2 regions of the Stenotrophomonas sp. 22LJNL06-5-1 genome follow, and region 2 is predicted to be linked to the other one. Evidence: riboswitches for the same ligand, from Rfam matches in the RefSeq annotation. Region 2 holds a riboswitch; the other holds the start of a gene.
The links. A riboswitch is a leader RNA that binds a small molecule or an ion and turns the genes downstream of it on or off. The one in region 2 is predicted to bind cobalamin.

Region 1 (15,280 bases), on a different contig from region 2:
ACGTGCCGCTGGCGATCTGCACCAACAAGCCCGAAGCGCTGGTGCCACCACTGCTGCAGCATCTGGGCATCGGTGATGCGTTCGCGCTGATACTGGGCGGCGATTCGCTGCCGCAGCGCAAGCCCAGTGGTGAACCGCTGCGGCACATCGCCGCGCACTTCGGGCTGCCGGTGGACGCCTGCCTGATGGTGGGTGATTCGTTGACCGACTACCGAGCCGCCGAAGATGCCGGCATGCCGATCGCGCTGGTGCGTTACGGCTACCCGCGCGGCCTGGACCTGGCCACCGCGCATGCGGTGGCGGTGATCGACGACCTGCGTGAACTGCCGGGGTTGCGGGGCTGAAGCAGGGGGTAGTGCCGGCCGCTGGCCGGCAACTCCGGGGACGTTGCCGAAGGTCATGATGTTGCCGGCCAGCGGCCGGCACTACCAATGACCATTGCGGTCACTTCGGCTGGTAACGCACGCTCAGCTGATATTCGCGGCCGGGCTGGTTGAACCACGCCACCGTTTCGTAGCGACGGTCGAAGACGTTGGCGGCACGTGCCAGCAGCGACCACGATGGCGTCAGTGCGTACTCGGCGCGCAGGTCCAGCGTGCCGTAGCCGCCAACCTTCACCGAGTTGCTGGCGTTGTCATAGCGCTTGCCCGCACCCTGCACGGTCAGGCCGGCACGGAAGTCGCCGAAACGGCGGTCGATGTCCAGGCGCGCGGTCTGCTGTGCACGTCGCGGCAGCCAGTTGTCGAACTGGGTGCTGCCGTGGGTGCGGTTGCGCGGATCGGTGTAGCTCAGCTGCGCGCTGATGTCGAAGCCGGCCAGCAGCACGCCACCGGTCAGCTCGGCGCCACGGATGCGCGCCTTCTCCACCTGCTGCATTTTCATCGTGGACGCATCGTAGGTGATCAGGTCATCGATGCGGGTTTCGTATACATCCAGGCCCCAGTGCCAGCCCTGACCCTGCTGCGAAACGCCAAGGTTGGTGCTCTTGGACTTCTCCGGATTCAACGTCGGCACGCCGCTCCACGGGTCGTACAGGTCGCTGAAGGTCGGCGCCTTGAACGCCGTGCCGTAGCTGGCATTGACGCGCAGACCATGCTCCAGCTGCATCGCCCAGCCGAGGCTGCCGGTGGCGTGGTTGCCGAACTGCTGGTTGTCGTCGTTGCGGGCACTGACCTGCAGCTGGTGGCGGCCGAAGCGGCCCTGGTACTGCACGAACACGCCGGTGTTGCGGCGGCTGTCGACGAGATACCCGGCGCTGCTGCCATCCAGGTTGTCCTCACTCCAGTCCACGCCGGTGCTCAGCAGCTGACCTTCGGCCAGCGTGATGTCACCCTGCAGCGAGGCGCTGTCACGATGGGTCTGCGCGCTGCCAAACACCCCCGGTGCGCCGAAGTTATCCGACTCGTTGTCACTGCGGCCGACGTTGGCAGTGAATGCCAGGCGTTCGGACGGGGTGAAGCGCACTTTGCCGGCCAGCACCTGCTGGCGGGTCTCCGAGTAGTTGTAGTAACCGTCGTAGTGGTTCTTGCCGTCGGCGCGCAATGCGCTGCCTTCCACGTTCCACTGGTCGTTGAAGGTATAACCGCCGCGAAGGCTCTTGGACAGGTTGCGGTAGCCGTCGCGGTCATGTTCGTCGGCAAAGCAGCCGGTGAACAGCGTCGCCGAGCCGCGGCAGGCATCGATGCCGTCGGAATGCTGGTAGGCGATGTCGGCGCCGAACCAGCCGCGCTCGGTACCGCCGCCGATGCCGCCGCTGGCTTCGCGCAGCCCGTTGCTGCCACCACCGAGCTGGAAGTGCGGGGCGAAATCGCCCTGGTTGCGGCGGGTGAAGATCTGGATCACGCCACCGATGGCGTCGGCACCGTACAGGCTCGACTGCGGTCCACGCACGATTTCGACGCGCTCGATCTGCGCCAGCGGCAGGTCCTGGTACATGGCCAGGCCGAGGTCGGCGCTGTTGATGCGCACACCATCGACCAGCACCACGGTGTGGCCCGAGTTGGTGCCGCGCAGGAACAGCGAGCTCTGCTTGCCGAGCCCGCCGGCATTGGTCAGGTTGATGCCGGCGCGGCCGCGCAGCAGCTCCTGCAGCGACGTGGCCTGGCTGGATTCGATCTGCGCGCGGTCGATCACCTGCGCCGGCGCGATGCTGTCCTGCAGCGCGATGGGGGTGCGGGTGGCGGTGACCAGGATCTGGTCGAGCGCCGTGGTGTCATCGGCGGCCTGGGCCAGCGCGGGCAGGGCGGCCAGCACGGCCAGGGACAGCATTCGGGACTGCAGCTTCATGGGGGACTCCAGGTGCCACGCACGCCCGCGCGGCGAAGGGGAGGAGCCGCGAAGGCAGGCACGCGCCGATGCCGCAGCACAGGCCGCGTCATCCAGCGCCATGCCCACCGCATCGCGACCTGAGGCTTCCGGGCCGGTCTCCGGGCTTGCCGCCGGGTGGCGCGAGGCCACCGTCCAGGCGCCTTCCCATGCCTGCGGCACAGTGGCGGTGTTGCCTGGAACTGACGTGCTTACCGTTGCGGGGGCAGCGCCGGCCTGGCGTGGAATCACGCGTCACCGGCTTCCCGTTTCAACCTGCCGGCCGAGGCCGCAGGTCACCTGGAAGTGCGCGCAGTCTACGGCATCGCAGGCGGCCCGTAGCACCGCGCTTGCTCGTCTGCCTTTGCCGTGCCTTTAGAATGGCCCCTCGATCCCGTGGTGCCGTTGCCGATGTCCGCCCGTTTTCCGCTGTTCCCGCGTTGCCTGTACAGGACGCACGCATGATCCTCGACCTGGTCCGCCATGCCGGCAACGGTCGCGATGAGTTCCTCGATGGCCGCAGCGATCCACCGCAGCTGGCCCGCCTGCCGCAGGAACTGGTCGACGCCTACGCCGCACAGCCCTGGGAACGGGTGATCAGTTCGCCACGGCTGCGCTCGCTGCACACGGCGATGGCCCTGGCCACCCCCCGTGGGCTGGACGTGGAAGCGGATGAGGAATGGGAAGAGCTGGATTTCGGCGATTGGGACGGGCAGTCGCTGTTCGACCTGCCGGAGGATGCACTGGCGGCCTTCCATGCCGACCCGCACGCGTTCCCGCCACCGAATGGCGAGAGCTGGGGCCACTTTGAGCGGCGCATCGCGCGCGCGCTGGATCGCCTGCTCGATGATGACGATCCGGTGCCGACGCTGGTGGTCAGCCATGGTGGCCCGCTGCGCATGGTGCTGTCGCAGGTCTGCGGCCTGCCGATGTCGCTGTGCTGGGCCCTGCGCATCGACCACGGCACGCGCCTGCGGGTGTGGCTGGAGCGCGGTGAGGTCGGGCTGGTGGGCGAGCTGCTGGAGCTGCAGCAGCCCTGAGCGCACTCGCCGGGCATGGCCCGGCGCTACCGATCCCGCATCACAATGGTAGTGCCGGCCGCTGGCCGGCATGCCCAGGAACGCGGACGCCTCAATCCTCGTCCACGCGCTCGGCCACGCTGTCCTCAGCGTCATCGTCAGCATCGAAGCGCTGCTCATGCACCGGGCCCGACGCCGGGCCGGCTGCCTTCAGCGGATGCGCGGCGATGCGCGCTTCGTAATCCTGCACCAGCGCCTCACGCTGCGGCTCGCTCAGTTCCTGCCAGTGGCAGTCCAGCAGTGCGCCTTCCAGCGAGTACAACAGGTTCAGGCTGGGCTTGAAGCCCGCGCGCCTGACCTTGACGAAGGCGCCCACGGCACCGATCGCGACCAGGTCTTCGCGGCTGCGCAGGCCGACCTGGCGCAGCCACGCCGCACTCTTCGGGCCGATGTTGCGCAGCTTCGGTGCGCTCATCCCAGCGCCTCGACGAACACGCGGGCGATGGCTTCCAGGCCAGCCTGGTCGTCGGCATCGAAGCGGCCGACCTTCGGGCTGTCGATATCGAACACGCCGATCAGTTCATCACCGCGCAGCAGCGGCACCACCAGTTCCGAGCGCGAGGCTGAATCGCAGGCGATGTGGCCGGGGAAGGCATCGACGTCGTCCACGCGCTGGGTCACGCGCTGGCTGGCGGCGGCACCGCACACGCCCTTGTCCAGCGGAATGCGCACGCAGGCCGGCAGGCCCTGGAACGGGCCGACCACCAGCTCCTTGCCGTCGTACAGGTAGAAGCCCACCCAGTTCAGGTCGGGCAGGGCGTGGTAGACCAGTGCCGAGAGGTTGGCCGCGTTGGCGATGCGGTCGGACTCGGCGTAGACCAGGCCACGGGCCTGTTCCAGCAGCTGAGCGTATTGTTCCGGCTTGCTGCCGGTGAGCGAGGCATTGGCGAACATGCCCGCAGTCTAGCAAGCGCGCCGGGCCGGCGATAATGCTCGCTCTGTTGCCCCGTTGGAGCCCATCGATGCCATTGCCCGTTACGCTGCCGCCCGCCCTGTTCGTCACCGGCACCGATACCGAGATCGGCAAGACCGCGGCCAGCACCGCGCTGCTGCATGCACTGCGCCGGCGCGGCCTGCGTGCGGTGGGTATGAAGCCGGTGGCCAGCGGCAGCGAGGATCTGGGCCAGGGCCTGCGCAACGAAGACGCATTGGCGCTGCAGGCGGCCAGCTGGCCGGTACCGGACTATGCCGATCTGAACCCATATGCGTTGCGCCAGCCGCTGGCACCGGAGCTGGCCGCTGCCGAGGATGGCGTGCACGTGGCGCTGGCGCCGATCGTGGCCGCGTTCGAGCGTCTGCGCGCGCAGGCCGATGTCGTGGTGGTGGAGGGTGTTGGCGGTTGGCTGGCACCGGTCTCGGCCACGCTCGACCAGCTCGACCTGGTGCGCGCATTGCGGCTGCCGGTGCTGCTGGTGGTGGGCATGCGGCTGGGCTGCGTCAACCATGCGCGACTGACCGCGCAGTCGCTGCAGGCCAGTGGCGTGGAGTGCCTGGGCTGGATCGGCAACCACATCGACCCGGCGATGCAGCGCCAGGATGAGAACATCGCAACGCTGCAGCAGCGCCTGCCGATGCCGTGCTGGGGGAGGCTGCCCAATCTTCCGGGGGCGGATGGTGAAGCGTTGGCGGCGCACCTGCTCGATTGATCCTGGGTAGTGCCGGCCGCTGGCCGGCAATCTCGATGCAATCACGTGCGTGCAGTTGCCGGCCAGCGGCCGGCACTACCGTGCTGCAGCCGCCAGCTCCCGCGCGATCGCACCCAACTGTTCCACCGCACCGATGAAGCGTGCATCCAGCGTCTGGCAGCACGACAGCCGCAGGCAGTGGCGGTAGCGCGCCCCGCGCGAATACACCTGGCCTGGCATGAACACGATGTCTTCCTGCAGCGCATGCTCGAACAGCTCGCGCGTATCCACGCCCGGCAGTTCCAGCCACAGCAGGAAGCCGCCCTGTGGCTCGGTGGCACGGGTGCCGACCGGGAAGTGTTCGGCCACCAGCTGGCGCAGCCGCCCGACCTGTTCGCGGTACAGCCGGCGCATGCGATGCAGGTGGTGCTCGTAGCTGCCCGCTTCCAGATACGCCGCCACCGCGTCGCCAAGCAGCTGCGGCTCGCCGCCGGTGGACTGGAATTTCAGCAGCGCGATGCGCTCGGCGAAGCGGCCGCCATCCAGCCAGCCGATGCGGTAATCCGGCGCCAGCGTCTTGGAGAAACCACCGACTACCATCACCCAGCCGTCGCGATCGAAGGCTTTCAGCAAGGGCGCCGGCGGTTCGCAGAACTGCAGCTCGGCATACACCGCATCCTCGATCAGCGGCAGCTGGCGTGCGTTGACCAGTTCGGCCAGGCGTTGCTTGGCGGCCGTCGGCATGGTGCAGCCCAGCGGGTTGTGCACGGTCGGCATCACCACCAGTGCGGCCAGCGATGTGTGTTCCAGCAGCGCATCCAGCGCATCCACATCCAGCCCATGCTGCGGGTGGGTGGGCAGCTCGATGGCCTGCAGGCCGAGGTTGGCCAGCAATGGGTAGAGGTTGAAGTAGGACGGCGCCTCGATGCCGACCGCGTCACCGGGCTGGGTCACTGCACGCAGCGCCAGCTGCAGCGCTTCCATCGCACCGTGGGTCAGCAGCAGGCGCTCGCTGTGGGTATGCAGCCCCATGCGCGGGCCACGGCGCACGATCTGCGCCAGCAGCCGGGGCGAGCCGTTCGGTCGTGCATAGGTTTCCACCGTCTGCTGGCCGTGGCGCAGCACCTGCGCGGTATGCCGGGCCAGCTGCGCGCCTGGATAGAACTGGCGACCACGTGGGCCGGCGAACGCCAGGTCGATTACACCCAGGCGGCGCTGTGCCTCCAGCACGCGGGCCATCAGCACCTGCTGCAGCGGCGCGGTGGGCGCGGACGGAGTGTCGCGCAGCGAACGTTCCGGCACCGACAGCCGTGGCGCAACCTCGAAACCGGCCTTGGGCCGCGGAATCACCAGGCCGGCGTCTTCCAGCTGGCGATAGGCCGCGATCACCGTGTTGAGGCTGAGCCTGCGCTGCGACGCCATCTGCCGCAGCGAGGGCAGGCGGCTGCCGACCGGAAGGCGGCCACCATGGATGGCTTCGGCCAACTCATCCGACAGCCGTTGGTAGCGGGGGGGAATCATCGAAGTCTGGTCATCTGTATCCATCGAACATCCCGCCATCTGGTGCTGTACCCATGATGATGGCGAGCCTAGCATGTCGTTGTCGTCCGGGCCTGATCGGGGCACGGCCGATACTTCCCAAGCGCACGGCTGGATGGCCGTGCGTCTTTTTTTGCAGGTAGTGCCGGCCGCTGGCCGGCAATCCCTGGATCCGGAACGGTGCGGTTGCCGGCCAGCGGCCGGCACTACCCAGGTCGTTACCGCATTGGCACCAGCGCTGCATCGCGCCGGTACAACGCCGGGAACTGCTTGCCCAGCGCGGCCAGCTTCGGTGCGTCGTAGTAGCGGATGTAGGCGGCCTGCAGGTAGTTGGTCATGTAGTTCTGGTGGTAGCTCTCGGCCGGGTAGAAGCGCTGGCCGCTGACCAGCTGGGTGACGATCGGCGCGCGGTAGCTGCCGGCCTGGCCGAGCTGGGCGATGTAGGCGCGGCTGGCCGCCTGCTGGCGTGCGTCATCACTGAAGATCGCCGAACGGTACTGGCTGCCGTGGTCGGGCCCCTGGCGGTTGAGCTGGGTCGGGTCGTGCACCACCGAGAAGAACACCTGCATCAACTGCCCATAGCTGACCTGCCGGGGGTCGTAGTCGATCTTCACCGCTTCGGCATGATCGGTCTGGCCACCGCTGACGCGCTCATAGCGCGCATTGGCCGCGCTGCCACCGATGTAGCCGGACACCGCATTGCTCACGCCCTTGACGTGTTGGAACACGCCCTGCACGCCCCAGAAGCAACCGCCGGCAAACACCACGCTGGCGTGGGTGGCGTCATCGCGGAACGCCGCATCGCCCGTGGGTACCGGTAGTGCCTGGGTCTGCGCGCTGGCTTCGACCGGTGCTGCGATGGCGCCGTGATCAACGAGTAGCACGCCGGCGATCAATGCCGTGGCCACGAGACCGGCAACACCGGCGGCGATGCCTTGTTCAAAGGAGAGTTTCATCGTGTGCTCCCGGTTCAACCGAAGGTAAAGGCATAGGCCTGCACGCCCGCATCGAGGAATTCGATCTCGAAGCGATGCGGGCCGACCGTGCCGCGCTGGCGGACCAGCTGGTACAGGCGGTGCTCGTCGACCACGCCGCTGCCATCGGCACCGACATCGCTGCCGGCATCGGCGGCGGGCAGCGGTTTGCCGTCCAGCCAGACACGGAAGCGCACCGGCGTGCCGTCGTGGGTCGGTGCCAGCACCAGGTGCAGGTCGCGCGCGTGGAACTGGAAGGCGATGCGGCCACCGGCCTGCTGCAGTTGTGCGGCTTCGTCGGTGACGGTCCAGCGCCCCGACAGTCCCCACTGGTTCAACGCCAGGGTGGTCGGCAAGGTGTAGTCGAACGCGGCATCGCTGCGCTGCCCGCCGGGCGAGGCGAACTGCTCGGCGCGGGCGTGGCCCAGATAGGTTTCCGGCGAGCGCAGGTTGCCCATGTCGGCCTGCGCGGCCACGCCCTTCAGGTCGGCGGCAGCGGGATCGGCCGGTGGCGGCAGACTGGTCTGGCCGGCTTCGGTCAGCAGGCGACGGATCATCTGTTCCGAGCGCGCGTAGTTGCCTTCGCCGAACTGGTGCCCGCGGATGTTGCCCTGCGCGTCGACGAAGTACTGCGCCGGCCAGTAGCGGTTGTTGAACGCGCGCCAGATCGTGTACTGGTTGTCGAGCGCCACCGGGTATTCGACCTTCAGCTGCTGCACCGCCTTCATCACGTTGCGCGGGTCACGCTCGAAGGCGAACTCCGGCGTGTGCACGCCGATCACCACCAGACCGTGGTCGCGGTAGCGGCGCTCCCATTCGTGCACGAACGGCATCGCGCGCAGGCAGTTGATGCACGAGTACGTCCAGAAATCGACCAGCACCACCTTGCCGCGCAGCTGCTGGGCTGTCAGCGGCGGACTGTTGAGCCAGCCGGTGGCGCCGTCCAGTGCGGGCAGGGTGCCTTCCACCGGCAGCGGTGCATCGGCCGCGGCGTTGGCACCGGTCATCATCATCATCGGCGGTGCCGCTGGCTGCGCACCGGGTACCGCGTCCAGCAGACCCTGCTCGATACGCGCAGTGCTGACCGTCGAAAGGCGGGTCAGCAGGCCGGTATCCCATCCCATGCCGATCGCCACTACGGCCAGCAGCGCAGCCACACCCAGCACCTTGCGCAGTACATCGCCGAGGCCAAGCCGCGCCTGCAGGGCACGGAACACGCGGCCGCCCACCCACACCGCCAGCGCCAGTGCGGTGATTGCACCCAGCGCATAGGCCAGCAGGAGCGCACTGGTACCGACGCTGGCGCCATGCAGGGCAGCACCGGTCAGCACCAGGCCGAGGATCGGCCCGGCGCAGGGTGCCCACAGCAGGCCCGTGGCGATGCCGATCAACAGCGAGGTCCATGCGCCGCCATGCCCAGCAGCATCAGCGGCATCGGCACGCGCGCTCAGGCGTGCACCCACACGCTGGAACGGCGCCAGCAGATGGTCGGCCAGTCGCGGCCACAGCAGCGCGACCGCGAACAACGCCATCAGCAGCAGGGCGATCCAGCGTCCGACCTGGTTGGCCTGCGCCACCCATTGGCTGCCCACCGCGGCCAGGCTGGCGACCACGGTGAAGGTCAGCGCCATGCCCAGCAGCAAGGGCAGCGTGCTGCGCAGGAAGGGACGGTCGGCACGCGCGAACACGAACGGCAGCACCGGCAGGATGCAGGGACTGAGCAGGGTCAGCGCGCCTCCGAGGTAGGCAAGCAGCAACAGCAGCATCGTCAGGCTCCGGAAGCAGGGGAAGAACCGACCGGCACCCGCCAGCCATCGGCAGTGCCGCCCTCGGCGGCACCGGGAACGAACACCATCGCCGCACCGTTCATGCAGTAGCGCAGCCCGGTCGGACGCGGGCCGTCGTTGAACACGTGGCCGAGATGGCCACCGCAGCGGCGGCAGTGCACCTCTACCCGCAGCATCCCGAAGGTGACGTCGCGGTCTTCGCCGATGGCGTTGTGCAGCGGCGCCCAGAAGCTGGGCCAGCCGGTACCGCTCTCGAACTTGGTGGACGAGGAGAACAGCGGCAGCGCACAGCCCGCGCAGGTGAAAGTGCCCTGCCGATGTTCCTTGTTGAGCGGGCTGCTGTACGGGCGCTCGGTGGCCTGCTGGCGCAGCACCGCGTACTGCGCCGGGGTCAGCTGCTGGCGCCACTGCGCATCGCTGTGCATGACCTCGAACTGTCGCGGCGGGCGCGCTTCAGCGGCCGCCGGCGCGGCGCGGCTGCAGGCCCCCAGGCCGAGCAGGCCGGCGGCGGTGGCAACACCGCCCAGGCCCAGCAGATGGCGGCGGGACAGGGACATGGCGGACTCCGGGAAGGGGCGACGGGGCCATGCTGCGCCCGCCCGGGTCAACGAATCCTCACGCAGGATTCAATTTTTCGTGAGGTATCGGCGGCCGTCCCGCGCCACAATGCAACCAGCCTCCCCACTGGCCCCGAGCTGCCGATGTCCACCAAACGCGTGCTGATCGTTGAAGACGATGCCCACATCGCCGACCTGCTGCGCATGCATCTGGGCGATGAGGGCTACGACGTCGCCCATGCCGCCAGTGGCGATGCCGGGCTGCGCCTGCTCGAGCAGGACGGCCCGTGGGATGCGCTGGTACTGGACGTGATGCTGCCCGGCGTGGATGGCCTGCAGGTGTGCCAGCGTGCACGCGCGATGGCGCGCTATGTGCCGATCATCATCATCAGTGCGCGTGGCAGCGAAACCCAGCGCATCGTCGGCCTGGAACTGGGTGCGGATGACTACCTGGCAAAGCCCTTCTCGATGCCGGAGCTGGTGGCACGGGTGCGCGCATTGCTGCGCCGGGCCGAAGCGATGGCGCAGAGTGCTCGCATCGATGCCGGCGCGATCGAACTGGGCGGCCTGCAGCTGGATCCGGTTGCGCGTACCGCCTCGGTGGATGGCAACGCGCTGGAGCTGACGCCGCGCGAGTTTGACCTGCTGCTGTTCTTCGCCCGTCATCCGGACCAGGTGTTCGCGCGCATGGAACTGCTCAACCAGGTCTGGGGCTACCAGCACGATGGCTACGAGCACACGGTCAACACCCACATCAATCGCCTGCGCAGCAAGATCGAGCCGGACCCGGCCAATCCACGGCGGCTGCTGACGGTGTGGGGCCGTGGCTACAAGCTGGTCGACCCGGCCGGGGCGGCGGCATGATCAGGCCGAACCTGTGGCAGAAGCTGGCGGTGGTGATCGCCGCGCTGATGCTGATGTGCTGCATGGCGCTGCTGGCGCTGCAGATGCGTGCCAATACCCGCCACGAGCAGGAGGTGGTGCAGCGGCTGTCGCTGGGCCTGGCCGAGCACATCGCGCAGCGCAGCGAGCTGATGGATACCAGCGGCATGCGTGATGCCGCGGTGCGCGCGCTGTTCGGCCAATTGATGGCGGTCAATCCCAGCGTCGAGGTCTATCTGCTGGACGACCAGGGCCGCATCCTCGGCCACGATGCGCCGACAGGCCATCTGGTGCGCAACCGGGTGGATGTGGCACCGCTGCGCCGGCTGCTGGCCGGTGCGCCGTTGCCGATCCTGGGCGATGACCCGCGCAGCACGGACGGCCGCAAGGTGTTCAGTGCCGCACCGTTGATCGTGCAGGGCCGCCAGGCCGGATACGTGTACGTGGTGCTGGTGGGCGAGCACAGGCAGATGCTCGCCGACGATCTTGCCGCCGGCAGCCAGTGGAACACCACCTGGTGGTCGGTGGTGCTGGTCGGCAGCCTGGGCCTGCTGGCCGGGCTGGTGGCCTTCTACTGGGTGACGCGCCCGCTGCGGCGGCTGACCCGGCGCATCCAGGCCTTCGATATCGACGCACCCACGCCGCTGCCGCCGCCGGAGCCGCTGCGCCCCGGTGAGCGCGACGAGCTGGTGATCCTGGAACACGCACACGCGCAGATGGCGCAGCGGCTGGGCGAGCAGTGGCAACAGCTGCGCCAGCAGGACCTGCAGCGCCGCGAACTGGTGGCCAACATCTCGCATGACCTGCGCACGCCGTTGTCGTCACTGCACGGCTACCTGGAAACACTGGCGCTGAAGGACGCCACGCTGTCGCCGGATGAGCGCCGGCGTTATCTCGGCATCGCCCTGGCGCAGAGTGCCAAGGTTGGTCGGCTGGCGCGCGCGCTGTTCGAACTGGCGCGGCTGGAGCACGGCGAAGTCCGTCTGGAGTGGGAGGTGTTCGCATTGCCGGAGCTGCTGCAGGACGTGCTGCAGAAGTTCGAGCTGGCGGCGCAGGCACGCAACCAGCGCCTGCATGCCGAGTTCCCGCCAGGCCTGCCGCTGGTGCGTGCCGATCTGGGCCTGGTCGAGCGGGTGCTGACCAACCTGCTCGACAACGCGTTGCGGCATGCGCCGGAGGGTGGCCGGATCGAGGTACGCCTGCGCGCGACGCCGGACAGCGTCGAGGTGAGCGTGGCCGATGATGGCCCTGGTGTTGCCCCTGCACTGCGCACGCAGCTGTTCCAGGCGCCGGCGGCGCTGGGGGCACGGCGCGGCGATAGCGGCGGGCTGGGCCTGCTGATCGTGCAGCGCATCGTGCAGCTGCATGGGCGCCGGATCGAATTGCGCGACAGCGAGCAGGGCGCGCTGTTCGTGTTTGCCTTGCCGCGCGCGGAACCGGCGGTCTAGCAGGTCGTCTCGCTCTCCACGGCACCGCCGCTTTCCAGCGGCAGGTGCAGGCGGATGCAGGCACCGCCCAGCTCCGAATCGGTCACTTCAACGTGGCCGCCATGCTTGTCGGCTACCACCTGCACCAGCGCCAGGCCGAGGCCGAACCCGGGGCTGCCCGGATCCAGCCGCACATAGGGTTGCAGCACCTGGCCGCGCAGTTCGGGTGCGATGCCGGGGCCGTCGTCCTCCACCTGCAGGCACAGCCAGCCGTCGTTTACCGTGCTGGCGATACGGATCTGCCGCCGTGCGTAGCGCAGGGCATTGCCGAGCAGGTTGCGCAACGCCAGTTCCAGCATGTGCCGGTTGACGTTGACCAGGCCTGCCGGCGACAGCACCTGCTGTACCGGCATCGGCAGCGGTGCGAACTGGGCCACCACGCCACGTACCAGTGCCGCCAGCTGCAGGCGCTGGCGGGTCAGCTGATGACAGCGGCCGAGCGCGGCGTACTCGACACCGGCATCGGTGAGGTGCTGCAGCCGATCAACGTCGGTGCGCAGGCCGCCCAGTGCATCGCGCTGTATCTCGTCGAGCGCGGTGTCCTCCAGGTCGGCCAGGCCGAAACGCATCCGCGCCAATGGCGTGCGCACTTCGTGCGCCACTGCCTGCGCCAGCACGCGCTGGCTTTCCAGCAGCTGCTGCAGCTGCTCGGCCATGTGGTTGAAGGCATTGGCCAGCGGCCGCACCAGCGCGGTGCCGGCGCGTGGCGCGCGCGTGTCCAGCTGGCCGTCGCGCATCTGCCGGGCGGCCTGGGCCAGCTGCGAAACGTCGCGCCACAGGCGGTAGACCATCACGTACATCGGCAGCGCCACGGCCACCATCAGGATCAGCAGCAGGATCGCCACGCCGGACACTTCGCTGTCCTGCCAGCCTTCCTCGGGCAACGCTTCATCCAGTGGCCCCAGCATCACGGCATAGTCGCTGTCGCCGATCCGCTGCAGGCTGCGCATGTGTTCCAGGTCGATCTGCACCCGGCCGTTGTTGAACGGCGGTCGCTGGCTGGCCGACAGCGCCTTCTCCGCCTCGGCCAGCGGCACCATCCGCAGGGCGTAGGCGAAGTCGGCGTCGAGCCCTCGTGCAAGCACCGGCCACTGCTCGCGCGGTGTTTCCGCGAAGCGTTGCTGCAGCAGCGCATGGGTGCCACGCATCTCGGCCAGCAGGCTGGCTTCGGTGCGGTCTTCCAGCAGCGCATCCCAGGCCCACAGGCCCAGCACGATCAGCAGCAGGTGGGCGACCAGGAAGCCGATGCCGTAGCGCAGGAAGTGGAAGGCGTGGCCACGCATCGCCGAGGGCGTGCGCTTCATCCCCATGCCGAGCGGCTGAACAGGTAGCCGCGTCCACGGACGGTCTTGATCCGCTCCGGTTGTTCAGGGTTGTCGCCCAGCTTGCGGCGCAGGCGCGAGATGCGTGCATCGATCGAACGGTCCAGGCCGTCAAAGGCGATGCCACGCAGGCCGCGCAGCAGTGCATCGCGGTCCAGGATCTGGCCGGCGTTGCTGGCCAGCAGGAACAGCAGGTCGAACTCGGCGGTGGTCAGCTCCAGCAGGCCGCCCTGCAGGTGCACATTGCGGGTGGACGGGTCGATGTTCAGCTCGCCGAAGCGCAGGCTGCCGTCGCGCGGTTCGACCCGGCGATGGCGGCGCAGGTGCGCACGCAGGCGGGCCAGCAGCACCCGCGGTTCGATGGGTTTGCCGATGTAATCGTCGGCCCCCAGCTCCAGTCCCAGCACCTGGTCGATGTTGTCGGTGCGGGCGGTCAGCACGCAGATGATGCCGTCATAGTGGGGTCGGATCTGCCGACACACTTCGAAACCATCCTGGTCGGGCAGGCCGACATCGAGCAGGACCAGGGCCGGCTTCTCGGCCAGGATCCGGGCCACCGCGCGCTCACCACTGCGCTCATGGGCCACCTGGTAGCCATGCCGCTGTAGATAGTCGCTGACCATCGTACCCAGGCGGGCATCGTCTTCGACCAGTACGATATCCAGCATTTTCAAGGCCTCCGTGGGCGCAAACGTACCGCCACGGCACGAGCGCGGCGATGCTATCCCAGCCTGCGGGCCGCCCGGGTCCCGGGGGCGGGCGCCATTCAGCCGGGGTTGCTGGCGCTCGGGCCGGGCCTCAGGCCTGGCAACAACTTGGCGTCCAGCATAGCTTGTTGCCGTTACAAAACGTTACCTTCGTGATACGTCTGGTGACCATCGCTGACAGCAAAGCGACTGACGCGGGGCAGGTGGGGCGCCGAGCATGGAGTCTCCTCCGCTCCGCGTGCCGTTCCCATGTCGCCCGCCGCCCTCTGCCTGCTGAACCCGTCCCGCCGTTGCCGCTGCGGAGATGCCCGATGAGCGGCGTGGTCGGGGCCTGGCTGCCGCCCGCCGAAGACGAGCACCTGCTGCAGCAGCTGGCGCCGATGCTGCGCGCCCTGCAGCAGCGGGGCAGGGGCCGCATCGGTTACTGGACCGACGCCGAGGCTGGCCTGGCGCTGGGCCACTGCCGGGCGCCGACCGATACCCCGCTGCAGCCGCTGAGCTCGGACTGCGGCCGTTACGTGTTGTGCCTGGACGGCCGCCTGTACAACCGCGCCGACCTGCAGTCGCAGCTGCGTGATCTGCCGCGCAGCTGCAGCGATGCCCGGTTGCTGCTGCAGGCGATCATCGAGTGGGGTGTGGAGCGGGCGCTGTCGCGCATCGAGGGAGCATTTGGCTTCAGTGTCTGGGACCGCGAGTCGCGCGCGTTGTGGCTGGCCCGTGATCCGGTCGGTGAGCGGCCGCTGTACTACGGCTGGTCCCAGGGCCAGTTCCTGTTCGCCTCGGAAATGAAGGCGTTGCAGGCCTTTGCCGGCTTCGCGCCAAGCATCGATCAGGATGCGCTGAGCCTGCTGCTGCGCCACGATTATGTGCCGGCACCGCACACCATCTACCGGGGCATCCACAAGCTGGTGGCTGGCGCGGTGCTGCGCGTTGATCTGGATGACCACGCTGCCGGTGGTTCCAGCCAGGCGGCGGAAGGGGGGGCGCGCTACTGGTGCGCACGCGACGCGATGCAGA
Region 2 (15,280 bases):
ACAGGGGGGCATGAGGTTGCCGGCCAGCGGCCGGCACTACCAGGTCACTTCTCGCTGGTGATCAGCTGCACGACGCTGGAGAAATCCAGCTTGCCGCGGCCGGCCTGGTGGTTCATCGAGTACAGGTTGCGGGCCACTTCGCCCAGCGGGATCGAGGCGCCGACACTCATCGCCGCTTCCACTGCCAGACCCATGTCCTTGAGCATCAGATCGCTGCCGAAACCGCCGCTGTAGCCGCGCGAGGCCGGCGCGTTTTCCAGCACGCCGGGCCACGGATTGCACACTTCGGTGGCCCAGCTGCGGCCGGTGCTGACAGCCATCATCTGCGACAGCACCTTCGGGTCCAGCCCGTGCGCCACGCCCAGGGCGATGGCTTCACCGGTGACGGCCATGATCACGCCCAGCGCCATGTTGTTGCACAGCTTGGCAACCTGGCCGGCACCGCTGGCGCCCACGTGGAAGATGTTCTTGCCCATCGCCTGCAGCACCGGACGTGCCCGTTCCAGCGCGTCCTCTTCGCCACCGACGATGAAGGTCAGCGTACCGGCCTGGGCACCGGCGGTACCGCCGGATACCGGCGCGTCGATCATCTGCAGGCCACGTGCGGCGGCCGCTTCCGAGACCTTGCGGGCACTGGCCGGTGCGATCGTGCTGCAGTCGATGACCAGTGCGCCGGCCGGAATCGCGGCAAGAATGCCGTCGTCGCCCAGGTACACGCCTTCGACGTGGCGGCTGGCCGGCAGCATCGAGATCACCACCTCGGTATCGGCCAGGGTTTCGCGCGCCGATGCGGCCGCGCTGGCGCCGGCATCGACGGCGGCCTGCACCGCGGCCGGAACCAGATCGAACACGCGCACGGTGTGGCCGTTCTTGACCAGATTGGCGGCCATCGGGCCACCCATGTTGCCCAACCCGATGAATGCAATGCGGCTCATGCAAGGCTCCTTTCAACAAGGGGAGTGCCCAGGTCGGCCAGCGGATGCGCGGCATCGGCCCAGGGGGAAGCGAAGAAGGTGTCGGCCCACGCGCCGGTGGCCTCGGCCAGGGTGGCCGGGTTCCACTGCGGATTGCGGTCCTTGTCGATCAGCAGCGCGCGGATGCCTTCGGCGAAATCACCGTGGGCGGCGCAATGCAGGGCGACGATGTACTCCAGGCGGTAGATCGCGGCCAGGTCCTGGCCGGCACTGCGGCGCTGCAGCTCGTACGACAACCGTGCCGAACCCGGTGCACCGGCGGCGAGGGTCTTCTGTGCGGCCTGCAGCCAGGCATCGTCGGTCTGCAGACCGGCAATGCGCGCAACGATGGCCTGCAGGTCATCGCCTTCGCACAGCGCCTCGACCTGCGCCGCATTGGCCAGCAGCGGGCCGGTGGCGGCGTCGCTGGCATGCGACTGCAGCAGATGGGTCAGGCGATCGTGGTTGTGTACGGCATCACTGGACCAGGCCACCTGCAACAGCGCGTCGAACACCGCGCTGCGGCGGTCTTCGGCCACGTGCACGTCGGCCAGGCCGGCGTAGATGGCATCGCCCGGATTGAGCAGCGCGCCGGTCAGGGCCAGGAACAGGCCGCCCTTGCCGGGTACGCGCGGCAGCAGCCAGCTGCCACCGACATCGGGGAACAGGCCGACGGTGATTTCCGGGAAGGCCAGCTTGGAGCGCTCGCTGACCACGCGATGGCTGGCGCCGGACATCAGGCCGATGCCACCGCCCATCACGATGCCGTGGCCCCAGCACAGGATCGGCTTGGCGTAGGTATGGATGAGGTAATCGACGCGGTATTCGACGTCGAAGAACTCGGCGGCGTAGTCGTTCTCGCGGATGTCGCTGCGGCCGGCCTCGCGGAAGGCGACCATGGCCTTGTACAGGCTGTGCAGGTCGCCGCCAGCGCAGAACGCCTTTTCGCCCGCACCCTGCAGCACCACCATGGCGATGCCGTCGTCGTCGGCCCAGGCATTCAACTGCTTGAGCAGCAGGTGCGCCATCGGCAGCGAGAAACCGTTGAGCGTGCGCGGCGCGTTGAGCGTGGCGATGCCGATGCGCGCGCCGTTGCCGGCCACGCGCTCTTCGAACAGCACCGGTGCGTCGTCGGCAGCGGTGTCGGTGCTCATGCGTTCTTCCACTGCGCGGCGCGCTTTTCCAGGAAGGCGTTCACGCCCTCGACCTGGTCGGCGGTGTCGAACAGGTCGACGAAGGCTTCACGCTCGGCCACCAGCGCCGAGGCATGGGTGCCGGTGCGGGTGGACTGCACCAGGGTCTTGCAGGCGGCGATGCTGGTCGGGCTCTGCTTGCCGGCCTTCTTTGCCCATTCCAGGGCCAGTGCCTTGGATTCGCCCTTGCCGACCTTTTCTTCGGCCAGGCCAATGCGCAGCGCGGTCTCGGCGTTGATGCGCTCACCCAGCAGGATCATGCGCTTGGCCCAGCCCTCGCCCACCAGGCGCGGCAGGTTCTGGGTGCCACCGGCGCACGGCAGCAGGCCAACGGTCGCTTCCGGCAGCGCGACCTGGGCATGGTCTTCGATGATGCGCAGGTCGCAGGCCAATGCGCATTCCAGGCCACCGCCCATGGCGTAGCCGTTGATCGCGGCGATCGACACGCCGCGGAAACCGGACAGCGCTTCGAAGGCTTCACCGAAGCGACGCGCGGCCTCACGTGCAGCAGCCTTGTCGCCCGAGGCGAACTGGTTGAGGTCGGCACCGGCAGAGAAGAACTTCTCGCCGTCACCGGTGATCACCAGTGCGTAGATCCCGCGGTCCGCGTTGAGCGCACCGACCAGGTCGCGCAGCGCCGACAGGCTGTGCACGGTCCAGGTGTGCGCCGGCGGGTTGTTCAGGGTGACCACGGCGGTGTGGCCATCCACCTCCACCTTCAGGCCCACGTGCTCCTGGGTACGCCAATCCTTCATCGCAGTTCCTCTTCGGTGTTGAGCAGGTGACGGGCAACGATGACCCGCATGATCTCGTTGGTGCCTTCCAGGATCTGGTGCACGCGGCAGTCACGCAGCAGGCGCTCGATCGGGTATTCGCGGATGTAGCCGTAGCCACCGTGGATCTGCAGCGCTTCGTTGCAGACGTTGAAACCGGCATCGGTGGCGAAGCGCTTGGCCATCGCACACCAGACGTTGGCATCACTGGCACCGGCATCGAGCTTGCGCGCGGCGGTGTGCACCATCTGCCGTGCGGCCACCAGTTCGATGGCCATGTCGGCCAGCTTGAACTGCAGCGCCTGGAAATCCGCCAGCGCCTTGCCGAACTGGCGGCGCTCGCCCATGTAGCGGCGCGCGGCGTCCAGCGCACCCTGCGCGGCACCCAGCGAGCAGGCAGCAATGTTGATGCGGCCGCCATCGAGCCCCTTCATCGCCAGCTTGAAGCCGCCGCCTTCCTCTCCCAGAAGGTGGCTGACCGGCACGCGGACGTTTTCGAAGGTGATGCCACGGGTGGGCTGACTGTTCCAGCCCATCTTCTCTTCCTTGCGGCCGAAGCTGATGCCCGGCAGGTCGGCCGGCACCGCAATCGCGCTGACACCGCCGGCACCGGCACCGCCGGTACGTGCCATCACCACCAGCAATTCGGTGGCACCAGCGCCGGAGATGAAGGCCTTGGAACCGTTCAGCACGTAGAAGTCGCCATCGCGCACGGCGGTGGTCTTCAGCGACGCTGCATCGGAACCGGCACCCGGTTCGGTCAGGCAGTACGAGGCCAGCTTGTTGCCCGAGGACAGGTCAGTGCCCCACGCATCGCGCAATGCCGGCTGGCCCCACGTGGACACCATCCACGAGGCCATGTTGTGGATGCTGATGTACGCCGCGGTCGACGGATCGACGTTGGCGAGCTCCTCGATGACGACGGCGGCGTCCAGTCGGCTCAGGCCGCTGCCGCCCACTTCCGGGTCCATGTACAGACCGCAGAAGCCCAGTTCACCGGCCTTGGCGATCGCCTCGCGCGGAAAGATGCCCTCCGCATCCCATCGCGCGGCGTGCGGCGCCAGTTCGGCCTGTGCGAAGTCGCGCGCAGCCTCGCGGTACGCCTGCTGCGCTTCTTCCAGTTCCGTCGTCATCGAGTGGCTCATGGCTGCTCCTGCCGTTACTTCAGGCTGATCGTGGTGTTGACGCCGTGGCTCAGCGTCTCGTCATCGAACCAGCGCGCGGTGACCGTCTTGGTCTGGGTGTAGAACAGCACCACCTGCTTGCCGTACGGGCCCAGGTCGCCCAGCTTGGACGCGCGCGAACCGGTGAACGAGAACAGCGGCACCGGCACCGGGATCGGCACGTTGATGCCGACCTGGCCGACGTCGATGTCCTCCTGGAACTTGCGCGCGGCCGCGCCGGACTGGGTGAACAGGGCGGTACCGTTGCCGTTCGGGTTGCTGTTGACCATCGCGATGGCTTCTTCCAGCGTCTCTGCTTCGAGGATGACCAGCACCGGCCCGAAGATTTCTTCCTGGTAGATGCGCATGTCGGTGGTGACACCGGCAAAGATGGTCGGGCCGACGAAGTTGCCCTTCTCGAAGCCATCGATCTGCGGCTTGCGGCCATCCAGCACCAGCTTGGCGCCCTGCTCCACGCCCGAGGCGATCAGGCCTTCCACGCGCTCGCGGGCGCTGCAGGAAATGACCGGGCCGACGTCGGTGCCGGACACGGTGCCGGCGCTGACCTTCAGGGTCTGGGCCTTGGCCACCAGGTCCTGCACCCAGTTACGCGCTTCACCGACCAGCACCAGGGTGGAAGCGGCCATGCAGCGCTGGCCAGCGGCGCCGAAGGCGGCACCGACCATCGCGTTGAGGGTCTGTTCCTTGTTGGCGTCCGGCAGCACCACGGCGTGGTTCTTGGCACCCATCATGCACTGCACGCGCTTGCCGGCCAGCGAGGCGCGGTTGTAGACGTGGGTGCCGACGCGGGTGGAACCGACGAACGACACGGCCTTGATGTCCGGGTGGTCGCAGATCGCGTTGACCACTTCTTCGCCACCGTGGACGACGTTCAGCACGCCCTTCGGAATGCCCGCTTCCAGCGCCAGCTCGACCAGGCGCATGGTGACCATCGGGTCCTGCTCGGACGGCTTGAGGATGAAGGTGTTGCCGGTGGCGATCGCCATCGGGAACATCCACAGCGGAATCATCGCCGGGAAGTTGAACGGGGTGATGCCGGCGCACACGCCCAGCGGCTGCATGATCGAGTAGGTGTCGACGCCGGTGGCCACGTTGTTGGCCAGCTCACCCAGCTGCAGGTTGCCGATGGCGGCGGCGTGCTCGACCACTTCCAGGCCGCGGAACACATCGCCTTCGGCGTCCGGCAGGGTCTTGCCCTGCTCGGCGGTAAGAATGTGCGCCAGCTCGCTCATGTTCTCGCGGATCAGCTGCTGGTACTTCAGGAAGATGCGCGCACGGACACCGATCGGGGTCTTGCGCCAGGTCTTGAAGGCTTCCTTGGCAGCGGCGACGGCGGCGTCCACTTCGCCGGTGGTGGCGAACGGCACCTTGGCCAGCACGTCCTGGGTGGCCGGATTGATCACGTCCTGCCAGTGGGAGGTGGCCGATTCAACGAACTGGCCATCGATCAGCATGCGGATACGGGGCGCTGCAACAGTCATGACGACAATCCCACAGGGTGCGAAAGATGCTTGGCATTATTCACAGCACCCAACTCGATTTCCGGGCTGAATCCGCTTAATCTGGCCAACACGCCAGACGATTCATGTTAATTCTGTGAATTTCCAGCCTTCACAACGCCAGCTGGGCCTGCGCCTGCTGCGCCTGCGCGAGCAGCGCGGCTACAGCCAGGTGGACCTGGCCCGTGCCCTGGGCCTGTCGGCCAGTTACCTGAACCAGATCGAGCGCAACAAGCGCCCGCTGACCCCGGCCGTGCAGAAGAAGCTGGGCGAGGTATTGGGCGATGTTTCCGTACTGTTCGACGAAGATGAGCCCGCCGCGCTGCAGGAAGCCCTGGGCGAAACCCTGCGCGACCTGGGCCTGGCCGAGGTGAGCGCGACCGAGCTGCGCGCCCTGGCCGGCAACCTGCCGCAGGTCAGCCGCGCCCTGTTGGACCTGCATCGCCGGCACCTGGCATTGCGCGAGCATGCCGCCGCGCTGGAATTCCAGCTGGGCGAGCCCGGCGCCGGCAGCACCCTGCCCGCTGGCGATCAGGTGCGTGAGTTCTTCAACCGCATGCACAACCACATTCCCGAGCTGGATGAGCTGGCCGAGCAGCTGTTCGCCGAATGGGGACTGTCGCCGGGGCACGTGGCGCCACGGCTGCGCCAGCTGCTGGCCGACCGCCACGGCGTGCTGGTGGAAGTGGCCGCGTTGCAGGCCGGGCGCGAGAAGCGCCAGTTCGACGCCGGTGCACGGCGGCTGTGGCTGCCCGATTATCTGGAGCCGGGCCAGCAGGCGTTCCAGATGGCCGCCGAGCTGGCCCTGCACGGCTACCTGCCACAGATCGATGCGGTGGTGGCGCGTGCCGGCTTCACCGATGAGGCACGCATCGCGCAGGCGCGGATTGGCTTGTCGAATTACTTCGCTGGCGCGCTGGTGATGCCGTACATGCGCTTCCTGCGGGCGGCCGAAGCCAGCAGCTACGACATCGAACTGCTGGCGCATCAGTTCGGTGTGGGCTTTGAAGCGGTCTGCCACCGGCTGAGCACGCTGGCGCGACGCAGTGCGCCCGGGTTGCCGTTCTTCTTCATCCGCGTGGACCGTGCCGGCAACGTGTCCAAACGCCATTCGGCCACCGATTTCCACTTCTCGCAGGTGGGCGGCTCGTGCCCGCTGTGGATCGTCTACGAGGCGTTCAACCAGCCCGGCCGCATCCTTACGCAGACGGCGCGCATGCCCGACGGGCGCCGCCATTTCTGGCTGGCACGGCAGGTCAGCAGTGGTCCGGTCGGCCATGGCCAGCCGCGCAAGACGTTTGCGGTAGCGCTGGGCTGCGACCTGCAGCATGCCGAGCGGTTGGTGTATTCGCTGGGCCTGGATGTGCAGAGCCCGGGCAACTCGGTGTCGATCGGGCCGGGCTGCCGGGTGTGCCCGCGCGAGGACTGCATGCAGCGCGCGTTCGCGCAGTTGCCGGGGCGGTAGGGTTGGTTCGGCAGGGCTGCGCCCTGCACCTGCCGAGGCCGAAGCAACGGCAACGGCAACGGCAAAAGCTGGCATTCCGTGGGATGGCGGGGTGGATCCGGTTGCGGGGGACGCCGTAAACCCGTCCTTGGGGGCTTGGCCGCGGCATCCATGCCGCGGACACCCCCGCAACCGGACCCACCCCGCCTTCGACAGTTTCCCGCTGCTGTTGGTGGGTGCTGACCGTTGGTCGGCACGCTGCTCTTGGTGGGTGTCGACCTTGGTCGACACGGTAGATCCACGCCATGCGTGGATGCTCTTCGATGAATGTTCGAAATATTCGATTCCGATGGGGTTCCATCCACGCATGGCGTGGATCTACTAAACCTTTCGTGCGTAGGCTGCATCCCATTGCAATGCCCGCCCTGGAGACACCCCATGTCCTTGCTGCGCTCTTGCCTGGCCCTGCTGCTTGCTGCCACCGCCGCGCCGGCGTGGGCGACCTTTTCGATTGCGGCCTGCAATGAGGCCGGCGACTGCGGGGTGGCGGTGGCTACGAACAACCTGGCAGTCGGGGGCGTGGGGGTGCCGTGGGCACAGGCGAAGGTGGGCGCGGTCGCCAGCCAGTTCGAGACCAACCCGGCCTATGGCTCCAAAGGCCTTGAGCTGCTGGCCAAAGGACGCACGCCTGCGCAGGTGCTGAAGCAGCTGCTGGATGAAGACGGCAACTTCGATGGCACCACGCTTGCCGAACGACAGGTGGGACTGGTCAGCGCGCGTGGCGGCAATGCGCAGTACACCGGCGCTACCGCGCAGCAGGCGGATTGGGCAGGTGCGCAGGGTGAGGGGATGCTGAGCGTGCAGGGCAATGGGCTGGCCGGGCCGGAGGTGCTGGCCACGATGCAACGCGTCTTCGCCACCTCACGTGGGCCGCTGGCCGCGCGCTTGTTGGCGGCGCTGGAAGCTGGTCAGGCAGCGGGTGGTCAACGCAGCGGACAGTGGTCGGCGGCGCTGCTGGTGCGTACGCCCGGCGGCGACTGGCGGGACACCGACCTGCGTGTGGACGCCGATCCGCATGCCGTGGCGAGGCTGCGCGAGCTGTACGACATGCGTCTGTCCAACGAGGCGATCATCCGCGCGGAGGAACGTTGGGAGAACGGTGATGTGGAGGGTGCGCGTGCTGCGCTGGCGACCTCGTTGTCACTGGCCCACGGCTGGGACCGCACCTGGGCGCGCGCTGCGCGCCTGGCCATGCGGCAGGGTGATATCGCGCTGGCCCGGGAATACCTCGCCGGCCTGCGCGCGCTCAATCCGGGCTGGGTGAAGCAGGAGCTGGCGTTGCCGTTGTATGCGCCGTTGCAGGGCGATGCGGTGGTGGAGCCGTGGCGATGAGGCACGGCAGGGATCAGATCGTGCCGACCAAGGTCGGCACCCACCAGAACAGTTCAATCGGCTGCGGCGGAAATCAGTAGATCGGCGTCACCTTCATCTGCGGCAGCGGACGCGGTGCGCCGTCAGTGAGGTCGGGGCCGAGGTCCTCCCAGGTGCGTCCCTGCTCGACCATCAAGCCCCACAGCTGCTGCGAGGCCAGCCGCTTGTCTTCCGAGCCCAGCTTGTACGACGGCGGGGTCGGTTCACCGCGGGCAACCATCGAGTACGCCGCGCGGTAGGCCAGCACCTGCTGCGCCGGATCGTCGGTTCGCGCCACTTCCAGCGTGTAGCGCTGATAGGCCGAAGCCAGGTTGCGCCAGCGGATCCAGTAGTGGTTCTCGAACGAGAACGAGCAGAAGCGCGCACCGGCCAGGCTGCCCTTGTCGGCGATGCGGGTCAGCACCTCCTGCGGCATGTCCAGGTTCATGCCACCTTCGTCGCCCTGCAGGCTGACATGCACGATGCGGTCGCGGTAACCCGGTGCGCGCGCCTGCAGCAGATCGCGCCAGTTCTGCATGGTCGCCACCACCGCGAACAGGAAACGCCCCAGCTCGGCGGCCGCCAACGGCGTGGCGATCGACTGGTAGGTACGCTGCCAGCCGTGACGGTTCTCGGTGGGCAGGAACACGGCATGTTCCAGCGCCTGTCGGCCACTGCTGCCGTGGTTCACCTCTTCAGCGTGCTGCGGATAGACCAGGTTGATGGCGAAGGTCGGCCAGCGCGGCAAGGCGGCATCGAACAGATGGATCGGGAAGTTGCTGCTGATGCCACCATCGGAAAACCAGCAGATGCGGAAGGCGGTGATCACCGGGCCACAGGTCTGCCCGGCACTGGTCAGCCCTTCCATGCTGTCGGCCACGTTGTGCTCCTGGTCGGCGGCAGGCGCGGTGGGTTCGCAGCGGCGCTCACGGCGCGAAGGCTCATGCAGCGGCACTGCGCTGATCAGCAACGGGAAGCTCAGGCTCATGCGCGTGGCCACCAGCACCGGCAGCTTCGGGCCCTGCGGCAGATGGTAGTACTGCCGGCCCGCCACCTCCAGCGGCGGGCCGGCCTGCGTCACCAGCCACTGCACCACGCTGGCCGGGAACAGCTGCTCGAACTCCTCGCGCAGGAACCAGAACTGCGCGCCGCCCAATGGCAGTGTGCGTGGCTCGTTGTGCGACACGCAGGTGGTGATCATCTGCAGGCTGATCGCATGCGGGCTGTCCGGCTCGCCGGCATAGCGCGGCGCGTCATGCAGGTCGGCGAAGGTGAGCGGTGCATCCAGCGGCTTGCCGGACAACTGCTGCAGGCACTCGTGCAGCCACTCGGTCAACGCCGGCGTGCGTGCATCGCGGCCGAGGCCGCTGCACAGGCCCAGCAGGTTGCGCCGCGCCACCCGCGCCACCCGCAGCGCGGCACCGGCCACACCCGCACCGTACGCGCACAGCAGCGACGGCAGCAGCGTGGCGGCCACGCCGCTCCAGCCACCGCCCCACCAGCCCAGGCCCAACAGCAGCGCCAGCGACACCAGCACCTCCAGCGGCGCGATCTCGAACACGGCAACGGCCAGGCACAGCAGCTTGTGCGGCAGGCTGGCATTGCCGGTCAGTACCACCAGCAACCGATAGGCGGCGCGCGCGCCCCGCGCCGGTTGGAACAGGCTGTAGATGAAGCCGCGCCGCGACAACTGCGCCGATACCGCCGACAACCCGCCATAGCCGGCATCGCCAGGCAGGTGCTCGCCCGCCTGCTGGCGGCGATCACCGCAGGCCGCCGCGGCCGCCACCGCCGCAGCAATGGCGCCGGCCGAGGTGCCGCCGATGCTCTTGAATCGATACTCGCGCGCCAGCGCCAGTACCGCATTGGGGTACACGATGCCGCTGGTGATGCCGCCTTTCATGACCAGATCGCAGTACTTCGCCGCCACGAGCCACCTCCCGTCTGTCGGTGCCCAGTATGGCAAGAGGCGCTCTCACCGCCTGAGAAACGAGCCACAGCCCTGCGCTTTGATTGGCCCTTGACCATTGCCCTCGACGCGTCCACCGTGGGCGCGCCGAAGGTATCCCTGCCGTGGCTGGATGGCGGTCGGGATTTAAACGGGAATCCGGTGAAGGCGCCTCGCGCGCCCATTCCGGAGCTGCCCCGCAGCGGTGAATGGAAACGAATCCTGCCAACAGCACTGGGCTCGCGCCTGGGAAGCGGCAGGTAGTAGGTGGGCTGCGGCCCGTGTCCATCAGCCCGAATACCGGCCCCGGCCGGGGGACACGACCGTCCCCTGACTCGACCTGGAATCTCCGCGGGGAGGTTGCCGGGGCCGTCGTTGTCCTGCGCGTGCAGGCGATGCGGTCGCGTGCGTCCTGTTCACGGTATCCGGCCAGACCCGTTCACCCACGCGCTGATGCATGGGCCACCGCCGTTGCCGGCGGTCCATGCGGTACCTGACGATGACCGAGCTCCAACGCCCCACCCTGACCCTGCCCGCCGATGGCACGCGCCTGCTGCTGCATTCATGCTGCGCCCCCTGCTCCGGCGAAGTGATGGAGGCGATCACCGCCTCCGGGATCGACTACGCGATCTTCTTCTACAACCCCAACATCCATCCGGTGAAGGAGTACGAGCTACGCAAGCAGGAGAACATCCGCTTCGCCGAGCAGCACGGCATTCCTTTCATCGACTGCGACTACGACACCGACAACTGGTTCAGCCGTGCACGCGGCATGGAAAACGAGCCCGAACGCGGCATCCGCTGCACGATGTGCTTCGACATGCGCTTCGAGCGCACTGCGCTGTACGCGCACGAGCACGGCTACGACACCATCAGTTCTTCGCTGGGCATCTCGCGCTGGAAGAACATGGCGCAGATCAACGACTGCGGCATCCGCGCCGCGTCGCGCTATGAAGGCCTGCAGTACTGGGACTACAACTGGCGCAAGGGCGGCGGTGCCAGCCGCATGATCGAGATCAGCAAGCGCGAGCAGTTCTACCAGCAGGAGTACTGCGGCTGCGTGTACTCGCTGCGCGATGCCAACCGCCATCGCCGCGAGAATGGCCGCGAGCGGATCAAGATCGGCCTGTTGTACTACGGGCAGGGCGCTGAGACGCCGCAGGGCGATTGACGTGCAGGCATGGGGCGGCCACGCTGGTCGCCCCTTCTGTTGTACCGGATCTGCCATGACCGCCCTGCCCGCCGATGTCGCCCTGCTGGTGATCGACCTGCAGCCGGACTTCATGCCCGGTGGCGCCTTGGCCTGCGACCAGGGCGATGCACTGGTGGCACCGATTGCCGATCTGCTGGCGCAGCGCCGCTACCGCACCGTGGTGGCAACACAGGACTGGCACCCGGCCGACCATGCCTCGTTCGCCAGCCAGCACCCCGGCCAGCGCCCCTTCGAGACCATCCTGTTGCACGCGCAGCCGCAGACCCTGTGGCCCGACCACTGCGTGCAGGGCAGCGCCGGTGCCGCCCTGCACCCAGGCGTGGACTGGACCGTGGCCGACCTGATTCTGCGCAAGGGCACGCGCCAACAGGTGGATTCGTACAGCGCCTTCCGCGAGAACCACGGCCCCGATGGCGAGCGCCCGGCCACCGGCCTGGCCGGCTGGCTGCACGAACGCCGCATCCGCGAAGTGCATGTGTGCGGCCTGGCCCGCGACTACTGCGTGCTGTGGAGCGCGCAGGACGCGGTGAAGTCCGGCTTCCGGGTGAAGTTCCTGTGGGACCTGACCCGGCCGGTGACCGAAGCCAACGACGCGATGGTGCGCGAGGCACTGGGCAAGGCGGGGATCGCGGTCGTCTGACCCAGAGCGGTAGTGCCGGGCCATGCCCGGCGGACGCGGGATGGGCGATTACCGGAACACCACCGTGCGGTGCCCGTTGAGCAGGATGCGGTGCTCCACATGGCGGCGCACCGCGCGCGCCAGCACCTGCGATTCGGTATCGCTGCCCAGCCGCACCAGTTCGCGCGGTGCCATCGCGTGGTCCACGCGGGCGACGTCCTGTTCGATGATCGGGCCTTCGTCCAGGTCCTCGGTGACGTAGTGCGCGGTGGCGCCGATGATCTTGACCCCGCGCGCGTGTGCCTGGTGGTACGGCTGCGCGCCCTTGAAGCTGGGCAGGAAGCTGTGATGGATGTTGATCGCACGGCCGGCCAGCGCACGGCACAGCGTGGGTGACAGGATCTGCATGTAGCGCGCCAGCACCACCAGGTCGATGCGCTCGCGCTCGACCAGGTCGATGATCTGCTGCTCCTGCACCGCACGCGTCTCGGCGGTCACCGGCAGGTGGTGGAACGGCACCTGGTAGGACGCCGCCAGCGGCGCGAAGTCGGCGTGGTTGGACGCCACCGCCGCGATGTCCACCTTCAGCTGGCCGCTGTGGGCGCGGAACAACAGATCGTTGAGGCAGTGCCCCTGCTTGCTGACCAGCACCAGCAGGCGTGCGCGGCGGCGGCCATCATGCAGCTGCCAATCCATGCCGAAGCCTTCGGCGAGCGTGGCCATGGTCGCGTGCACGGTCTCCAGCGGCAGGCTGGCATCGCGGTCGAAGTGCACGCGCAGGAAGAAGCGGCCACTTTCCTCATCACCGAACTGCTGGGCGTCGAGGATGTTGCAGCCGTGGTCGAACAGCAGGCCTGACACGCGGTAGACGATGCCGGTGCGGTCGGGGCAGGACAGGGTAAGAATGGAATCGGGGCGCATCTTCCGAGTGTAGGGCAGCGACCTGCCTGCCGGATCGATGGTCTCCGATGCAACCGAACTGCTTGGTTCAGTCCCAAGCGATACTTGGGCTTCCCCGTGGCAAGCTGGTCGGTCATGAACCTGTTGCAACTGATCCGCAGCTTCACCCGCACCGCAGAGACCGGCAGCATTGCCGCCGCGGCCCGCATTCTTGGCATCAGCGCCACCGCAGTCGGCCAGAACATCAACCGTCTGGAGGCCCATCTGGGCGTACGGTTGCTGAACCGAAGTACGCGGCAGCTGGCCCTCAGCGAGGCCGGCGCGCTGTACCTGGCGCAGGTGCGCCACATCGAAGCCGACCTGGCGCGCGCGCAGGCGATGGTCACCTCCGGTGACATCGAACCGGCCGGACCGCTGCGCATCGCCAGCAGCAGCGCGTTCGGTCGCCACGTGCTGGCACCGTTGCTGCCGTCGCTGCAGCAGCGCTACCCGCAGCTGCAGCTGGAGCTGCGCCTGACCGACCGCGCCGTGCAGCACGGCCCCGAAGCGGTAGATGCCAGCATCCGCATCGGTGCGCAGCTGGAAGACGGTGTGGTCGCGCGGCAGCTGGCGCGCGTGCCGTTCGTGTTCTGCGCCTCACCGGCCTACCTGAAGGCACACGGCACGCCGAAGCAGCCCTCCGAGCTGAGCGGTCATCGCGGGCTGCTGCACCGCTTCCCCACCGATGGCCGGCCGTTGCGCTGGGGCCTGCTGAAGGATGGCCAGCGCGTGGACGCCGCACTGCCGCCGAGCATGGTCTGCGATGACATCGATGCACTGGCAACGCTGGCTGCGACCGGTGCCGGCATCACCCGGCTGGCCGCATTCGTGGCCGAGCCGTACCTGCGCGATGGCCGCCTGCAGGCGGTGTTCGGCGCCGACACTACATGGCGCCCGGAGCCGATGGAGGTCTATTTCTGCGTCAGCGACCGTCGCGACTTCACCGCCAAGATCCGCGCGCTGTTCGAGCACCTGCAGGCCGGCATGGCGCCGGCCTGGCGGGTGTGAGCCTCAGCGCACCTTGAACACGCCGCGCGCATCGCGCGGCTCGCAACGCAGGTACTGCGGCGCCGGTTCCACGCTGTCGCGCAGCGCGGCGGCGGCATGCCACGGCCAGCGCGGGTCGTAGAGGATGCCGCGCGCCAGGGCCACGGCATCAGCGTGGCGATGGCGCAGGATCGATTCGGCCTGCTCGGGCTCGGTGATCATGCCCACGGCGATGACCGGCATGCGCACCTTGGCCTTGATCGCGGCCGCGAACGGCACCTGATAGCCCGGGCCGACGGTGATCTTCTGGCGCTCGTCCAGGCCGCCGCTGGAGACATGCAGGAAATTGCAGCCGCGCGCGTCCAGCACCTGGGCCAGCGCTTCGCTCTGCACCAGATCCCAGCCGCCATCGACCCAGTCGCTGGCGGAAATGCGCACACCCACCGCGACCTTGTCGGACACTGCCGCACGCACCGCGTCGAACACTTCCACCAGCAGACGCAGGCGGTTCGGCAGCGAGCCACCGTAGCCATCGGTGCGACGGTTGCTCAGCGGCGACAGGAACTGGTGCAGCAGATAGCCGTGCGCGGCATGCAGCTCGATCAGCTCGAAGCCCAGGCGCTCGGCGCGTACCGCGCTGGCGGCGAAGGCGGCGATGACCTCGGCGATGCCGGCCTCGTCCAGTTCCTGCGGTGCCGGATCGCCGGCATGGAACGGCAGCGGCGACGGCGCCACGGTGGGCCAGCCACGCACATCATCGGCCGGCAGCTGACCACCACCGTCCCATGGACGATTCACCGAGGCCTTGCGGCCGGCGTGGCCCAGCTGGATGCCCAGCGGCATCGGTGACCAGCGGCGGACGCTGGCCAGCACCTGTGCCAGTGCGGCCTCGGTGCCGTCGTCCCACAGGCCCAGGTCGGCCCAGCTGATGCGGCCGCGCGGTTCGACCGCGGTGGCTTCCAGGATCAGCAGGCCGGCACCGGACTGCGCCAGGTTGCCCAGGTGCATGGCGTGCCAGTCGCTGGCACGGCCGTCTTCGGCGGAGTACTGGCACATCGGCGCGATGACGATGCGGTTGGACAGGGTCAGGGGGCCGAACGAGATCGGCGAAAACAGCT

Region 1: it holds a riboswitch for cobalamin, as region 2 does, so the genes downstream of both, btuB (TonB-dependent vitamin B12 receptor) here and AC13GF_RS10690 (epoxyqueuosine reductase QueH) in region 2, are expected to answer to the same signal.

The regions. Positions count from the first base shown of each region.
Region 1 covers NZ_JBSPUE010000001.1:1,043,485-1,058,764, reverse strand. The annotation lists gene gph (phosphoglycolate phosphatase) at 1-344, shown strand, start outside; gene btuB (TonB-dependent vitamin B12 receptor) at 445-2,286, opposite strand; cobalamin riboswitch at 2,401-2,623, opposite strand; gene AC13GF_RS04895 (histidine phosphatase family protein) at 2,766-3,344, shown strand; gene AC13GF_RS04890 (TfoX/Sxy family protein) at 3,436-3,798, opposite strand; gene AC13GF_RS04885 (GAF domain-containing protein) at 3,795-4,277, opposite strand; gene bioD (dethiobiotin synthase) at 4,346-5,029, shown strand; gene AC13GF_RS04875 (aminotransferase-like domain-containing protein) at 5,105-6,553, opposite strand; gene msrA (peptide-methionine (S)-S-oxide reductase MsrA) at 6,766-7,503, opposite strand; gene AC13GF_RS04865 (cytochrome c biogenesis protein DipZ) at 7,518-9,287, opposite strand; gene msrB (peptide-methionine (R)-S-oxide reductase MsrB) at 9,290-9,865, opposite strand; gene AC13GF_RS04855 (response regulator transcription factor) at 10,010-10,729, shown strand; gene AC13GF_RS04850 (sensor histidine kinase) at 10,726-12,195, shown strand; gene AC13GF_RS04845 (ATP-binding protein) at 12,192-13,538, opposite strand; gene AC13GF_RS04840 (winged helix-turn-helix domain-containing protein) at 13,535-14,224, opposite strand; gene asnB (asparagine synthase (glutamine-hydrolyzing)) at 14,575-15,280, shown strand, end outside.
Region 2 covers NZ_JBSPUE010000004.1:85,653-100,932, forward strand. The annotation lists gene mmsB (3-hydroxyisobutyrate dehydrogenase) at 45-935, opposite strand; gene AC13GF_RS10655 (enoyl-CoA hydratase/isomerase family protein) at 932-2,107, opposite strand; gene AC13GF_RS10660 (enoyl-CoA hydratase) at 2,104-2,901, opposite strand; gene AC13GF_RS10665 (acyl-CoA dehydrogenase family protein) at 2,898-4,064, opposite strand; gene AC13GF_RS10670 (CoA-acylating methylmalonate-semialdehyde dehydrogenase) at 4,079-5,584, opposite strand; gene AC13GF_RS10675 (helix-turn-helix domain-containing protein) at 5,700-7,067, shown strand; gene AC13GF_RS10680 (DUF1028 domain-containing protein) at 7,485-8,438, shown strand; gene AC13GF_RS10685 (RpoH suppressor) at 8,512-10,359, opposite strand; cobalamin riboswitch at 10,514-10,727, shown strand; gene AC13GF_RS10690 (epoxyqueuosine reductase QueH) at 10,889-11,575, shown strand; gene pncA (bifunctional nicotinamidase/pyrazinamidase) at 11,631-12,257, shown strand; gene purU (formyltetrahydrofolate deformylase) at 12,306-13,157, opposite strand; gene AC13GF_RS10705 (LysR family transcriptional regulator) at 13,272-14,183, shown strand; gene AC13GF_RS10710 (NADH:flavin oxidoreductase/NADH oxidase) at 14,187-15,280, opposite strand, start outside.